DNA from 3 places in the Streptomyces sp. XY431 genome. Region 3 is predicted to be linked to each of the others. Evidence: riboswitches for the same ligand, from Rfam matches in the RefSeq annotation. Region 3 holds a riboswitch; each other region holds the start of a gene.
What was found. A riboswitch is a leader RNA that binds a small molecule or an ion and turns the genes downstream of it on or off. The one in region 3 is predicted to bind cyclic di-AMP.
Positions count from the first base shown of each region.

Region 1: another riboswitch for cyclic di-AMP. It lies ahead of ADK60_RS36280 (transglycosylase family protein); the one in region 3 lies ahead of ADK60_RS13860 (M23 family metallopeptidase).
Region 2: another riboswitch for cyclic di-AMP. It lies ahead of ADK60_RS42080 (glycoside hydrolase family 16 protein); the one in region 3 lies ahead of ADK60_RS13860 (M23 family metallopeptidase).

Region 1 covers NZ_LGDO01000503.1:17,717-22,297, reverse strand. The annotation lists gene ADK60_RS36285 (hypothetical protein) at 1-949, opposite strand, end outside; cyclic di-AMP (ydaO/yuaA leader) riboswitch at 1,215-1,382, shown strand; gene ADK60_RS36280 (transglycosylase family protein) at 1,369-2,619, shown strand; gene ADK60_RS36275 (hypothetical protein) at 2,778-2,978, shown strand; gene ADK60_RS36270 (LacI family DNA-binding transcriptional regulator) at 3,047-4,066, opposite strand; gene ADK60_RS36265 (glycoside hydrolase family 13 protein) at 4,092-4,581, opposite strand, start outside.
Region 2 covers NZ_LGDO01000184.1:12,001-16,581, forward strand. The annotation lists gene ADK60_RS19420 (alpha/beta hydrolase) at 1-484, shown strand, start outside; gene ADK60_RS19425 (MoaF-related domain-containing protein) at 536-865, opposite strand; cyclic di-AMP (ydaO/yuaA leader) riboswitch at 1,179-1,346, shown strand; gene ADK60_RS42080 (glycoside hydrolase family 16 protein) at 1,350-2,603, shown strand; gene ADK60_RS19435 (hypothetical protein) at 2,631-3,254, opposite strand; gene ADK60_RS19440 (IclR family transcriptional regulator) at 3,421-4,161, opposite strand; gene aceB (malate synthase A) at 4,419-4,581, shown strand, end outside.
Region 3 covers NZ_LGDO01000106.1:4,786-9,366, reverse strand. The annotation lists gene ADK60_RS13870 (GNAT family N-acetyltransferase) at 67-651, opposite strand; gene ADK60_RS13865 (hypothetical protein) at 695-1,657, shown strand; gene ADK60_RS13860 (M23 family metallopeptidase) at 1,728-2,597, opposite strand; cyclic di-AMP (ydaO/yuaA leader) riboswitch at 2,610-2,780, opposite strand; gene ADK60_RS13855 (YiaA/YiaB family inner membrane protein) at 3,026-3,316, shown strand; gene ADK60_RS13850 (alpha/beta fold hydrolase) at 3,446-4,273, shown strand; gene ADK60_RS13845 (TetR/AcrR family transcriptional regulator) at 4,351-4,581, shown strand, end outside.

The DNA of each region.
Region 1 (4,581 bases), on a different contig from region 3:
GGTGCGGGTACTTGAGAGGGGTCGTCAGGGTGACGGTGGTTCCGCTGACGGACCGGACGGTGACGAGGTCGTAGGCGGCGGCGAAGCCGTCCTGGTCGGGCGGGCCGGTCGGGGTGACGGCCAGTTCGTCGCCGGGCAGCCAGCCGGCGGGCGGGGCGGCCAGGTCGACGACGGTGTCGCCGGCCCTGAGCTCACGCTCGGCACGGACCCAGGCGGTCTTGGCGGCGCCGTCCAGCCGCAGGTAGCCGGCGCCGGTGACCCAGAGGCCGACGTCGGTGTCGACCACTTTCATGCCGTCGCCCTGGAAGCGCTTCTCGTCGACGGCGGGGAAGCGGAGGGTGTGGACCCGGTCGCCGTCGGGGGCGAGGGCGAGGGCGCCGCGGATCTCGACGTTGCCCGCGGCGGCGAGGGTGAGGGTGCGGTCGGCGGCGAAGGTGAGGCTGCCGCCCGGCTCGACCAGCAGGGAGCCGACCTCGGCGTCGGTGTCGAGCAGGACCTTGTCGGTGATCCGGACGGCGCTGCGCGGTCCGGGCGGGCTGCCGCCCCAGCCGGCCCGGTCGGACCAGCGGCGGCCGCCCTGGTCGACGGTGGGCGCGGGGGCGGGCTGCTCGGGCGGTCCGGTGCCCGGGGCGGCGGTGGCGGCCGGCGGGGCGGCGCCGTGGCCGCCGTCCTGGCCCATCGGGGCGGCCGCCCCGGGCGGGTCGGTGCCGACGACGGCGGCCGGGGTGACCAGCCGGGTCTCGCCGGTCAGCGAGCGGCGCAGGACCTCCTCGCCGCTGATCGCCGCGAAGGCGGTGCCGACGGCCAGCCAGCGCAGTAATGCGCGGCGGCTTACGGGAGTTCGGGGTGGTTCGGGCGGGATGTCCGCTCTGCGATGTTTTGCCCTGCGATGCGCCCCGCGTGGCCTGGCGGCCGGACGGGCGGCGTCCGACTCCTCGTCGATGCCCATCGGTGCGTAGCCCTCCCCCCGGGCGGCTGCGTCGGCGCCGGCATGGTGCCGACACTCTGAAGCATAGGCAGTTGTGTTGGCCATGACGGGCGTTGCCGGAAATCGGTCATTTCTGATCATGAAGGACAGCGGTTCAGCACGGCTTTCGTAAACTGTGACGGTCATCACACATGTTTGCGGTTTGAAGCCGCCTCTGCTTAACGTGCTCCCCGTTCGTGGCCACACGGACCCAGCCCGTCCGCGACGCCGAGTCCTGCCGTCGGGCGTGCTGGCAGCGCAATACATCACGGCAGGAGCGGGGGAACCACAGGTAGTTCGCCCAGGACCGGTCCACGGACCGGACCCGGGCTAGGGGTGAAGCCGCGTCCACAGCGCGGCCGGGCTACTCCGGCCCGAATCCGACAGCTCACCTCGCAGGCGTGGGAGAGGACCACGTCTTCATGCTGCCCACCAACGGCACCCGTCTGTCCGGCCGCACCCGCCGCGCGATCGCCGCCCTCGGCGTCGCGGGCATCGGCCTCACCGTTCCGTGCCTCACCGCCGGCACCGCCTCGGCCGCCTCCGTCGCCACCTGGGACAAGGTCGCCCAGTGCGAGAGCACCGGCAACTGGAGCATCAACACCGGCAACGGCTTCTACGGCGGCCTCCAGTTCACCAACTCCACCTGGGCCGGGTTCGGCGGCACCGCCTTCGCCGCCCGTGCCGACCTCGCCACCAAGGACCAGCAGATCGCGATCGCCGAGAAGGTGCTCGCGGTGCAGGGCCCCGGCGCCTGGCCGGTCTGCTCGGTCCAGGCCGGTCTGACCAAGGGCGGCACCCCCGCCGCCGTGGACACCTCGGCCGCCGCCGCACCGGCCGCCAAGACCCCGGCCCCGGCCGCCAAGCCCGCCGCCGAGCCCGAGAACCCGGCCCCGGCCGCCTCCGACGCCGCCCAGCAGCGCACCGGCGCCCAGGACTGGCAGAAGTGGCACCGCCAGGCGGGCCAGGATGCCTCCGCCGACTACACCGTGGTCGCCGGCGACTGGCTCTCCTCCATCGCCGACAAGAACAACGTCCAGGGCGGCTGGGAGCGGCTGTACGAGCTCAACCGCGCCACCCTGGCCGAGGGCCCGCACAGCATCTACCCGGGCCAGCACCTGACCCTCGGCGACCGCGCCGAGGCGAAGGCCCCGGCCGCCGACAAGTCCGGCCAGGGCTTCGACTGGTTCAACCGCGCCAAGGACGCGCAGAACGGCTCCGGGACCGCCGCCAAGCCGGCCGCCGAGCCCGCCGCGAAGGCCGAGACCCCGGCCCCCGCCCCGGCCGCCACCGGCAGCATGGCCGCCGCCGTCTCCTTCGCCCAGTCGAAGGTCGGCCAGGCCTACGTCTACGGCGGCACCGGCAACGGCGGCTGGGACTGCTCCGGCCTGACCCAGGCCGCGCTGCGCGCCGCGGGCGTCTCCGTCCCGCGCGTCGCCGCCGACCAGGCCGCCGCGTCCACGCACGTCTCGCTGGACTCGCTCAAGGCCGGCGACCTGCTGTTCTGGTCCAACAACGGCCAGGACTCCGGCGTCTACCACGTCGCGCTCTACGTCGGCGACGGCAAGTACGTCGAGGCCGCCAACCCGAGCTCGGGCGTGCGGGTCCAGACCGTCGCCAACTGGGCTCCGGACTTCGCCGGCCGGGTCTGATCCGGTAGCACCTGGCCCCCGGGGAGAGTCGTCGCTCCTCCCCCCGGGGGCCGAGGCGTGCCCGCCTGCGGCACCGCCGCGACCACGGTCCCGGACAGTCATGGTCAAAGCCCGTCCCGGCGGGCATGCTGCTGCTCAGCACCCGAGGAGGAGTCACCATGGCCCAGGTCACCGTCTCGCTCGACGCCAATCTCGCCATCGACGCGATGATGCTGTCCGGCACCAAGAACCCGCAGGACGCCGTCGAACTGATCCTCCGCGACTTCCTGGAGCGGGGCCGGCGTACCGGGACCCGTACCGGTGACGCCGCCGACGGCCACCGGGTCACCCCGGACCGGCCCATCGTCCAGGAGGGCTGAGCGGAACGCCGAGGGGCCCGGGAGCGGTTCGCTCCCGGGCCCCTCGTGGTGTCCCTCGTGATGTCTCCTCAGCGCGCGCGGCCCCCGGTCGAGCCGCGCATCACCAGCTCCGGCTGGAACATGAACTCCCCGCGCTGGACGGCGTTCCCGCCGACCTCCTCCAGCAGGGCGTCCACGGCCGCGTTGGCCATCGCCTCCACCGGCTGGCGGACCGTGGTCAGCGGCGGCTCGGTGAAAGCTATCAGCGGCGAGTCGTCGAAGCCGACCACCGAGACGTCCTGAGGCACCGCCAGGCCCCGCTGACGGACTGCCCGGATCGCGCCGAGCGCCATCATGTCGCTGCCGCAGACGATCGCCGTGCAGCCCTTGTCCAGCAGCGCCCCGGCCGCCGCGTGCCCGCCCTCCACGCTGAACAGCGTGTGCCGGACGAGCTCCTCGGCCTCCTCCCGGGTGTGCCCGAGCACCTCCCGCAGGGCCGCCGTGAAGCCCTCGATCTTGCGCAGCACCGGCACGTACCGCCGCTGCCCGACGGCCAGCCCGATCCGCTCGTGGCCGAGTTCGGCCAGGTGCTGGACGGCCATCCACATCGCGGCCCGGTCGTCCGGCGAGATGAACGGCGCGTCGATCTTCTCGCTGTAGCCGTTGATCAGCACGAACGGCACCCCGCGCCCGGCCAGCCGGGCGTAGCGGTCGTGGTCGGCGGTGCTGTCGGCGTGCAGGCCCGAGACGAAGACGATGCCCGCCACGCCCCGGTCGACCAGCATCTCGACCAGCTCGTCCTCGGTGGAGCCGCCGGGGGTCTGGGTGCAGAGCACCGGCGTGTAGCCGTGCCGGCTCAGCGCCTGCTCGATCACCTGGGCCAGCGCCGGGAAGATCGGATTGCTCAGTTCCGGGGTGATCAGTCCGATCAGCCCGGCACTGCGCTGGCGCAGCCGGGTCGGCCGCTCGTAGCCGAGCACGTCCAGCGCCGCCAGCACGGTCTGCCGGGTGGCGGCGGAGACGTTCGCCTTGCCGTTGAGCACGCGGGAGACGGTGGCCTCACTGACCCCCGCCTGCGCCGCGATGTCTGAGAGTCGCGCCGTAGTCACGGTCCCAGAGCCTATTGCAACCACGTCAGACCGCCCACCAGTCGGTGCTGTCCGCGGCCAGCAGCGCCTCGCCGTCGACGACCCGGGGGTCGGCGCCGGCGGAGGTCAGCAGCAGCCGGCCGGGCGCGGGTATCCGGACCGGGGCGCCGGTGGTGTTGACGGTGCAGACGAAGGAGCCGCGGCGGAAGGCCAGGGTGCCCTCGGGGCTCTCCAGCCACTCGACCTCCCGGCCGGCGCCGAGGTCGGCGGTGTCCCGGCGGAGGGCCAGCGCGGACCGGTACAGCTCCAGGGTGGAGGTCGGGTCGCCGGTCTGCGCCTCGACGCTGAGTGCGGCCCACTCGGCGGGCTGCGGCAGCCAGGACGGGCCGCCGGCGTCCGGGCCGAAGCCGTACGGGGCCTCGGCGCCGGACCACGGGATCGGGACCCGGCAGCCGTCGCGGTAGCCGTCCTGGCCGGCCTGGCGGAAGAAGGACGGGTCCTGGCGGACCTCGTCGGGCAGGTCGGTGACGTCCGGC
Region 2 (4,581 bases), on a different contig from region 3:
CGCCAAGGACGTGCCCTCGGCGATCCAGGCCACCTACCGGGTCTCCGCCGACCCGCGGGCCTGGGCGTTCATGGGCAACTCCACCGGCGGCTACTGCGCGCTCAAGCTGGCGATGCGTCACCCCGACGTCTACCCGACCGCCGTCTCGCTCTCCGGCTACTACCAGGCGGCCGACGACCCGAGCACCGGCGACCTCTACAACGGCAGCGAACAGCGCCGCAACGAGGCCGACCTGATGTGGCGTCTCAAGAACCTGCCGCAGCCCGCGATCTCCGTGCTGCTGGCCGGCACCCGGGAGGGCGACGGCAACTACCGGCGCGAGACCGAGGCGTTCGTGGCCGCCGCGCACGGCCCGATGAAGGTCTCCTACAGCATGCTGGAGACCGGCGGCCACAACTTCGAGACCTGGAGCAAGCTGCTCCCGTCCTCACTGGAGTGGATCTCCCAGCGCCTGACGGTCCCGGCCGCCAGTCCGTCGGCCTGACCCGACCGCCCGGGTGTCCGGCCGGGACCCGCGGGCGGGCGCTCGGGGTGCTCAGGCCACCTGCTCCAGGGTGCCGGTGTGCAGCTCGCCGACCCGGCCGCCCTCGCCCTCGTACGTCCAGAACGCGCGGACCGTCATCCGGGTCAGGTCCATGACGTGGCTCACGGTGATGCCGCTCACCTCGGTCCAGCTGACGAAGTAGAGCTGCGGGCCGACCTCGGCGACATGCAGGGAGACGTCCTCCCACTGGCCCGCCGATTCGCCGAGGCCCTCCCAGCGCAGCCGCTTGCCGTCGGCCGAGTACGCGTTGCGGAACGCCGCGCCGTTGTCGACCCGGAACAGGAAGGTACGGCCGGCGAAGGCGGGCAGGGACGCGGTCATGGTGGGGCGGGTCTCCTCGTCTCTGGACGTGCTGTCGTGGTGCTCGCTGCGACCCGGACGGTTCCGGACGCGGATGGATCTCCAACCTATCCGACCACCCCGCCTCCGTGGCGCACTTTCCCCGCCGGACCCGCCACCACGGCCACCACGGCCCGCCTGGAACGGTCGCCGGGGGCGCGGGGCGGCGGTGTGAGCTGCGCGACAACCGCCCCGGGAAGGTTGTCCGTGCGCGGACGGCCTGCCTAGCCTGCAGAGGCTTCCGCCACAGCGGAGCCCCGCCGTCGGGACGCCGAGTCCCGTCCACCCGCCGGCCGGCAATCGAGCACCACAGCGGACGGGAGCGGGGGACCCAGGTCAGTGCCCGGCCGCGCGCCAACCGTGCGCGTGTGTCGAGGCTAGGGGTGAAGCCGCTCTCCGGACGGCCGGGCAACCTCGCGCCCGAACCCGACAGCTCACCTCGTAGGCGTCGCAGAGGACCACTGCCATGCCCACTGCCTCCCCGCAGCCCCCTCGGCCTGCCCGGAACCCGGGCCTCCAGGCCCGCCGCCCGGCCGCCCGCCACGCCCGTCCCTCCCACCGGGGCCGCACCGCCGCCCTCGCCGCGACCGGGGCGCTCGCCGTCACCGGTGCCGGACTGCTCGGCCTTCCGGCCGTGACCGGCGCCCAGGCCGCCGCTCTGCCGACCGTCACCCAGGACAAGCTCGCCCCGGCCACCATGGTCGCGGGCAAGGCGACGGCCGCCTCGCTCACGCTGCACTCCTCGTCCTGCTTCACCGCGAAGACCGTCGGCGTCGGCATCCGCGACGCGGCCGGGCGCAACCTCGACTTCCCCGGCAACAGGAGCAACGTCCAGGTCTGCCCCGCCGGCCTGTCGATCACCACCGGTACCCGCACTCTGGCGGCCGGCACCTACACCCAGTTCGGCTTCTGGCAGGACAGCGCCGGCGGCTGGCACAACCTGCCCTCCCGCCAGCTCGTCGTCTCCGCCGCCACCCCGACGCCGACCCCCACGCCGACGCCCACCACCCCCACCACGGGTGCCCCGGTCGCCGGCAAGCAGCTCACCTGGTCCGACGACTTCAACAGCCTCGCCCTCGGCTCCCGCTGGACCGCCGACCGGAGCAGCTCCTACCACTACGGCGACCACAACCCGAACGACAACAAGCTCGACTGGCTGAACAAGAACAACGTCGCCGTCTCCGGCGGCGTCGCCACCTTCACCGCCAGGCCGAGCACGCACACGCTGGAGAACGGCAAGCAGGCCTGGGACACCGGGCTGCTCACCACCGAGTACTCCAGCGAGGGCTTCAAGGTGAAGACCGGCGACTACATCGAGACCCGGGTCAAGCTCCCCGCCGGCACCGGCGCCTGGCCGGCGCTCTGGACGTGGAACAGCACCAGCGGCACCCACGGGGAGATCGACTCCTTCGAGTACCACACCGACAACCCGAACCTGCTGGAGCTGACCAACCACATCAACCCGGGCCACCTGTACCTCACCGACGCCAAGGCGATCGCGAAGGACGGCTGGGTCACCATCGGCACCCACTACGGTGCGAGCTCGGTCGACTGGTACATCAACGGCACCAAGGTCTTCTCGGACGGCAAGGGTGTCGGCGCCGACTGGGCGGCGTACCCGATCCTCAACCTGTCCCTGAGCGCGGGGAACTACCACCCCGCGCCCTCGGGCACCACGCCGATCACCTTCGCGGCGGACTACGTCCGGGTGTACCGCTAGCAGCGGCCACAGGTCCGGGGCCGACGGTCAGACGGCCGGCCTCGGACCTGTGGTCTCGACGACCTCGATCGTGAACGGCTGCCGGTTGTTCGCGTCGTTCCGGTCGTCGTCGCCGCGCACCGCGACGTAGCCGCCCGTCAGCTCGCCGACGGGGACGTCGGGGGAGAGCCGGAGCGGGATCAGGGCCGTCGCGCTGCGGAACTTCGGCAGACCGGCCGGGAAGGTGCAGCGCACCCGGTGGCCGTTCTGGAACTCGTAGCAGTTCTCCGGGAAGAACGGCCCCTCGGCCGTCACCCCCGCCGGCAGGGTGACCACGACGGTGAACGGCGAGGCGGTCCGGTCCGGACCGAGGTTGCCGACGAAGGCGTGCAGGGTGGTGGTGCCGCCGGGCGCGGCCGGCTCCGGGTCGATCCGGACGACGTAGAGGTCGGAGTCCGAGGGCACCGCCGCCGCGGCCGGGTCGGCGGTCGTGCCCGGATCCGCGGCCCCGGGATCACCGGCCCCCGGTGCCGGGGCGCTCGTCCCGGGTGCGGGCGTCTTGTCGTCCGGCGGACAGACCGCGCCGGCCTGTCCGGCGGCCAGCACCGCCACCGTGCACCCCGTCACCAACGACCTGCCGAGAAGCCTTCGAACGGAACCGCTGCGGGTCATCGCCGCTCACCCTGCCCTTCGTGTCCGGCGCGCCCGCGCCGTCGCGGGCCGCGTCCGCACCAGCGTGGCCGACGGGTGTCCGGGGCCGGGGCAACCCGCCCTCGGGCGGCTCGAAGGGTGGCTCGAACGGGTGAACGCCCGGGCGTGCCGCGTCTGCGACCGAACGTCAGGGTGCCAGGACCTGGCCCAGCCGGGCCGCGATCCCGTGCATCACTGGCACCAGCGACGCCGCGCCGGCCTGCTCCTCCAGCGCCCTGATCCGGGCCTCCGGGCCGGAGACGGACAGCGCCGTCGGGGTCGGTGCGCCGGGAACGGCGAGGGCGATGCAGCGCACGCCGATCTCCTGCTCCTGGTCGTCGACCACATAGCCGCGCTCGCGCGCCTCGGCGAGCTGGGCCATCAGCTCCTGCGGGTCGGTGACGGTGTGCGGGGTGTGCGCGGGCAGCGGGTTGGGGCCGAGCACGGCGCGCGCCTCCTCGTCGGGCAGCTGCGCCAGCAGCGCCTTGCCGACGCCGGTGCAGTGCGGCTGCACCCGGCGGCCGACCTCGGTGAACATCCGCATCGATCGCCGCGACTGCACCTGCCCGACGTACACCACCTCGCCGCCCTCCAGCACCGCCAGGTTGGCGGTCTCGCCGGTGGCCTCCATGAGTTCGGCCAGGTAGGGGCGGGCCCAGCTGCCGAGCAGTCGTCCGGCGGTCTCGCCGAGCCGGATCAGCCGCGGGCCGAGGGTGTAGCGGCGTGCGGTGTCCTGGCGGACATAGCCCTGCTGCACGAGGGTACGAACCAGGCGATGGATGGTCGGCATCGGCAGTCCGGAGGAGGTGGAGAGCTCGCTGAGCGTCGCCACGCCGCCGGAGTCGGCGAGCGCCTCCAGCAGTTGGAAGGCCCGTTCGACGGACTGCACTCCGCCGCTGGTGCGCTCCTGCCCCGTCGGGGCGGGCGCCTTCGGGGCACCGCCCTCGCTGCTCGCGGTGCTCCCGCTGCTCGCGCTGCTCTCACTGCTCTCACTGCTCTCGGAGGTCGGGGCCACCGGCGTTCCCTTCGCGGTCGGAGGAGGAGTACAGTCCCAGCGATCATCTCAACAAACCGTTGAAATTCTGTATCGCGGAAACTAGTCTCCACCTTACAGAATCAAGCCCTCCACTTAGGAGTGTCCTGCTCATGGCTGCAGATCAGGGACCCGGAGCTTCCCCCACCGCTCCGGTCGTCACGGTCGCGGGTCCGCGCGTCCACCGGGCCGAGGAGGTGCTCACTCCGGAGGCGGTCGCCTTCGTCGTCGGCCTGCACCGCTCCTTCGAGGGCCGGCGCCGCGAGTTGCTCGCCC
Region 3 (4,581 bases):
ACCTCTGAAGCCTGTCAAAACGCGGGTCCGCCGGACATCCGGTTCCCCGGCGAACCGGGGGTGGGGTTATCCCCCCTTTACGGCGCTCCCGGCCGGCGGGTCGTCGGCGAGCAGGGCGTACTGCTGGGCGTCGCGCCAGCCGTCCGGGCCCCGGTAGTCGTGCCGGACCCGTCCCTCCAGCCGGAAGCCCGCCCGCACCAGTACCCGGATCGAGGCGGCGTTGTCGACGTCCACCCGGGCCTCCAGCCGGTGCACGCCGAGCGGGCCGAAGGCGAAGTCGCGCAGCAGGGCGACCAGCTCGCCCGCGTAGCCGGAACCCCAGACGTCGCGGCGCAGCGCGTAGCCGATCGTGGCGGCCCCGTACGGGACGAGCCCGAGCGCGGCGTTGCCGATCGGGACGGCGCGGGCCGGGTCGTCGGCGTCGGCACGGCGGGTGACGGCGAGCCGGTAGACCTCCCGGTGCTCCTTCTCGGCCTCCTCGACGAACTGGGCGACCTGGTCGGCGCAGGTCTCCAGGTCGCGCGGGGCGAACGGGAGGTAGCGGGTGGCCTCCGGGTCGCCGAACACGGCGTGCAGCGCGGCCACGTCCTCGGGGGTGTGGTGGAACTCGCGAACGGCAAGCCGGGGGCCGGTGAGTCGAACGGGGACCATGGCTCCCGACCCTACCCGCGACCAGCGGTTACGGTTCGTGGTTATGGAAGACGAAGACCTGCGGCTCGCCCCGCGCACCAAGGCCGCCGAGCTGCTCGCCTGGGCGGAGGCGGAGGGCCGGGAGCCGGTCGCCGAGAGCCCGCTGCGAGCGGTGCTGGCGCTGTTGGAGCTGGGCGAGGGCAGGATGCACGACGGCTGGCCCGAACCGACCTCCGCCGCGGTGGAGCACCTGCTGTACGAGCGCCTGTACCTGTACGTCCAGCCGGAGCCGGGCCAGGACCCGCTGGCGTACGGCGCTGCGGTGCGGCTGCTGATCGACCACCGGCGGGCGGCGAAGCGGCTGAACGCCAAGCGGCAGGAGCGGCTGCACGCGGAGGCCGAGTGGCAGGGCGAGGTCGCGGCCGGGCTGCTGCGCCGGGCGGACCTGGTGACCTGGCCCCGGCTGTACACCCTGCTGCTGCGCGCGGCCGGGGTGGACACCGCCGACGGGGAGGCGGTGCGGGCCTGGCTGGAGGGGTTCCGGGAGCTGCCGGAGGAGGAGCGGCTGGCGGCGTTCGCGGCGCTGGAGGCGGACGGCGTGCTGGACCCGGTGGACGACGGGGGCTGGGAGGCCGGCGGCCGGACCCTGGCGGTCGGGATGGCCACGGACGGCGCGCGACGGCTGCTGGAGCAGGGGCTGATGCGGCGCAGCTACCGGAACCTGGCCGAGCTGACGGCGCTGGGCCGGCCGATGCCGGAGGAGCTCGCCGGGGACTTCGGGGCGTTCGAGGAGGCGGCGGCGCTGGTGGCGCTGGAGCTGGCCGGCACCTGGACGGTGCCGGGGCTGCCGGAGCTGCTGGTGGCGGAGTTCCCGGAGCTGGCGCCGGAGCCGGGGCCGGCGGAGATCGACGCCTATCTGGCCGGGCTGGACGCGGCCTGGGCGGAGGAGGAGGCGGAGCCGGCGGACGGGGAGTGGCCGGCGGAGGCCGAGGAGCCGACGGACGGCGACGAGCGGGCGCCGGAGTAGGCCCGGCACACGGCGAGGGGCCCCGGCCGGTGCGGCCGGGGCCCCTCGTGCTGTTCGGGGGGAGGCGGGGTCAGGGGGTGACGCCGCGCTGCTCGAACCAGGTCTCCGGGTCGACCGGGGCGCCGCCGCCGGGGCGGACCTCGACGTGCAGGTGGGCGCCGGTGACGTTGCCGGTCGCGCCGACCTTGCCGATCTGCTGGCCGGGGAGGACCTTGCCGGAGCCCTTGATGATCGAGGAGAGGTGGCAGTACCAGATCTCGGTGCCGTCGGGCAGGGTCTCGACGATCCGGTAGCCGTAGGCGCCGGCCCAGCCGGCCGAGGTGATGGTGCCCTGGCCGACCGCGTAGACGGGTTCGCCCTGGTCGGCGGCGAAGTCCAGGCCGGTGTGCAGGTGGGCCCAGTAGCGCGCGCTCTGGCCGTAGTGGGCGGAGAGCCGGTAGTCGCGCACCGGCAGCTTGATGGCCGCGAGCTTGGCCTTCTCGGCCTCCTCGGCGGTGCGCCTGGCCTGCTCCTGCTGGGCGACCTGGGCGGCACGCTTGGCCTCGGCCTCCTGCGCGGCCTGGACCCGGGCGGTCTCCTCGGCCGCGGTGCGCTGGCTGTCGGCCTGCTGCTGGATCCGGGCGGCGAGCGCGAGGCCGGGGTCGGCGGAGAGCGCGACCGGGGTCTCGTCGGGGGTCTCCACGGCGGGCGCGGCGGCGGGGGTGGCGGAGGCGAAGCCGGTCGCGCCCAGGGTGGCGGCGACGGCGGTGACGCCGAGCAGCGGCGCGGTGCCGCGGGTCTGACGGGGCATCCGGTGCCGGCTGGTGTCGGCGGCCGGCGGGGCGCTCTCGTCGGCGGGGCCGCCGAAGGGGCCGTGGCCGGCGAACGGGCCCGGATGGTCGAGCAGCTGGGTGCCGGTGGAGGACCCGGCCGGGTGTGCCTGGGTGTGCGTCGACGCCACGGAGGCGCGCTCCTTTCCTTCCTTCGCGCCTACCGGGTTAGCTGACGGGTTCGGAGCAGGAAGGTCTCCTACGGCTGAGCCTGGGCGGTGCCCTGGCCCGACCGATTCACCCCAAGGAACATGGTTCCCCGGCTCCCATGACCTGCCCGGAGGCCGGCCGGCGGGATTAGGCGACGGCGCACGGTGCCGTCTGGGTACGGCGTTGCGGACCGCGCTGCGTTATCAAACGTTAATCCGAGAGTCCCTCGATTCCAAGCCATCCGTTGGTGACGACCGGACACGGATCGGACGCTACGCGGCTGGATGGGCGTTTTGTGACGTTTGATGACAGCTGACACTACCGAACGTGAGAGGACGTCAACGAACGGGGTCCCATCTGAGTACGACTACTCATGTGCGGCCGGAATCGCGCGGCCATTCTGGGCGCCATGAGCGCACCGATGCAGTCACGCACCACCGCCGCCTACTACATCCAGGCCGTCCTGTCCTTCGCCCTCTCCGGCACCGCCCTCGGCTTCGGGATCGCCTTCCTCCCGGTCGAACCGTGGACCAGGGCCTTCCTCGCCGTCGGCCTGCTCTGGACGGTCACCTCCGCATTCACCCTGGCCAAGGTGGTCCGGGACCGGCAGGAGACCACCGACCTCGTCACCAGGGTCGACCAGGCCCGGCTGGACAAGCTGCTGACCGAGCACGACCCGTTCAAGGTGGAGGGAGTCTGACCGGCGGGGCGGAGGGGGCCGGCCGGCCCGGGCGCGGACCACCGCCCGAGAGAGCTTGACGGCTAAGGCTATTAGCCTTAGCTTTATGGCTATCAGCGCTCGCCGAAGACCCGCCCCGAGGAGGCTCCCATGAACGGCACCATCGCCCCCGCCACCCGCTACCTCGACCTTCCCGGTGGCCGGATCGCCTTCGACGACACCGGGCACGGCGACGGCGCCCCCGTCGTCCTGCTCCCCGGGATGCTCGACAGCCGGGCCGCGTACCGCCACCTGCGCCCGCTGCTGACCGCCGCCGGCCGCCGGGTGATCACCATGGACCTGCGCGGCTTCGGCGAGTCCTCGATCCTCTGGGAGGACTACTCCCCCGCCGCGATCGCCGGCGACGTCCTCGCCCTGCTGGACCACCTGGGCATCGACCGGGCCGTGCTGGCGGGCAGCTCCTACACCGGCGCCAGCGTGGTCAGGGCCGCCGGGGACGCCCCCGGGCGGGTCGCCGGGATCGTCCTGCTGGACGCCTTCATCGAGAACGTGCCGCCGACCGCCCTGCAGCGGGCGGTGGTCCGCGCGATGGGCGCCCTGGTGGTGCGCTCGCCCGCGTTCTGGGGGCTCTACCTGCGCAAGGCCGCCTTCCCCGGCCCCAAGCCCGCCGACCACGAGGAGTACGTGGCCGGGCTGGTCTCCGCGCTGCGCACCCCGGGCCGGCGGACCGCCACCCGCGGCCATGTCCGCGGCGACGCCTCGCCCGTCGGCTGGACCTCGGCCGTGCGCTGCCCGGCGCTGGTGGTGATGGGTTCCAAGGACCCCGACTTCGGTGACCCGGAGCTGGTCGCCGACCGGCAGGCCGCCGCGCTCGGGGCGCGCAAGGTGATGGTCGAGGGCGCCGGGCACTACCCGATGGCCGACCACCCGGAGGCCACCGCCGACGCCCTGCTGGGCTTCCTCGCCGAGCTGGCCTGAGGCCGCGCGCCGTCCGCGCCGTCCCGCCCGCCGCCGCCCCCGTCCGCCGACCCACCACACCCACCAGGAGACCCGCGATGCCCCGAGTCGGACTCACCCCCGAGCAGGTCGTCGACCACGCCCTCGCCATCGTCGACGAGCAGGGCCCCGAGGCCCTCACCCTGGCCGCCGTCGCCGCCCGCGCCAAGGTCGCCACCCCGTCCCTCTACAAGCACGTCAGCGGCGGACTGACCGAACTGCGCCGGCTGATCGCCGTCCGGGTCACCGAGGAGCTGGCCGACCGGCTCGCCGAGGCGGCGCTCGGCCGG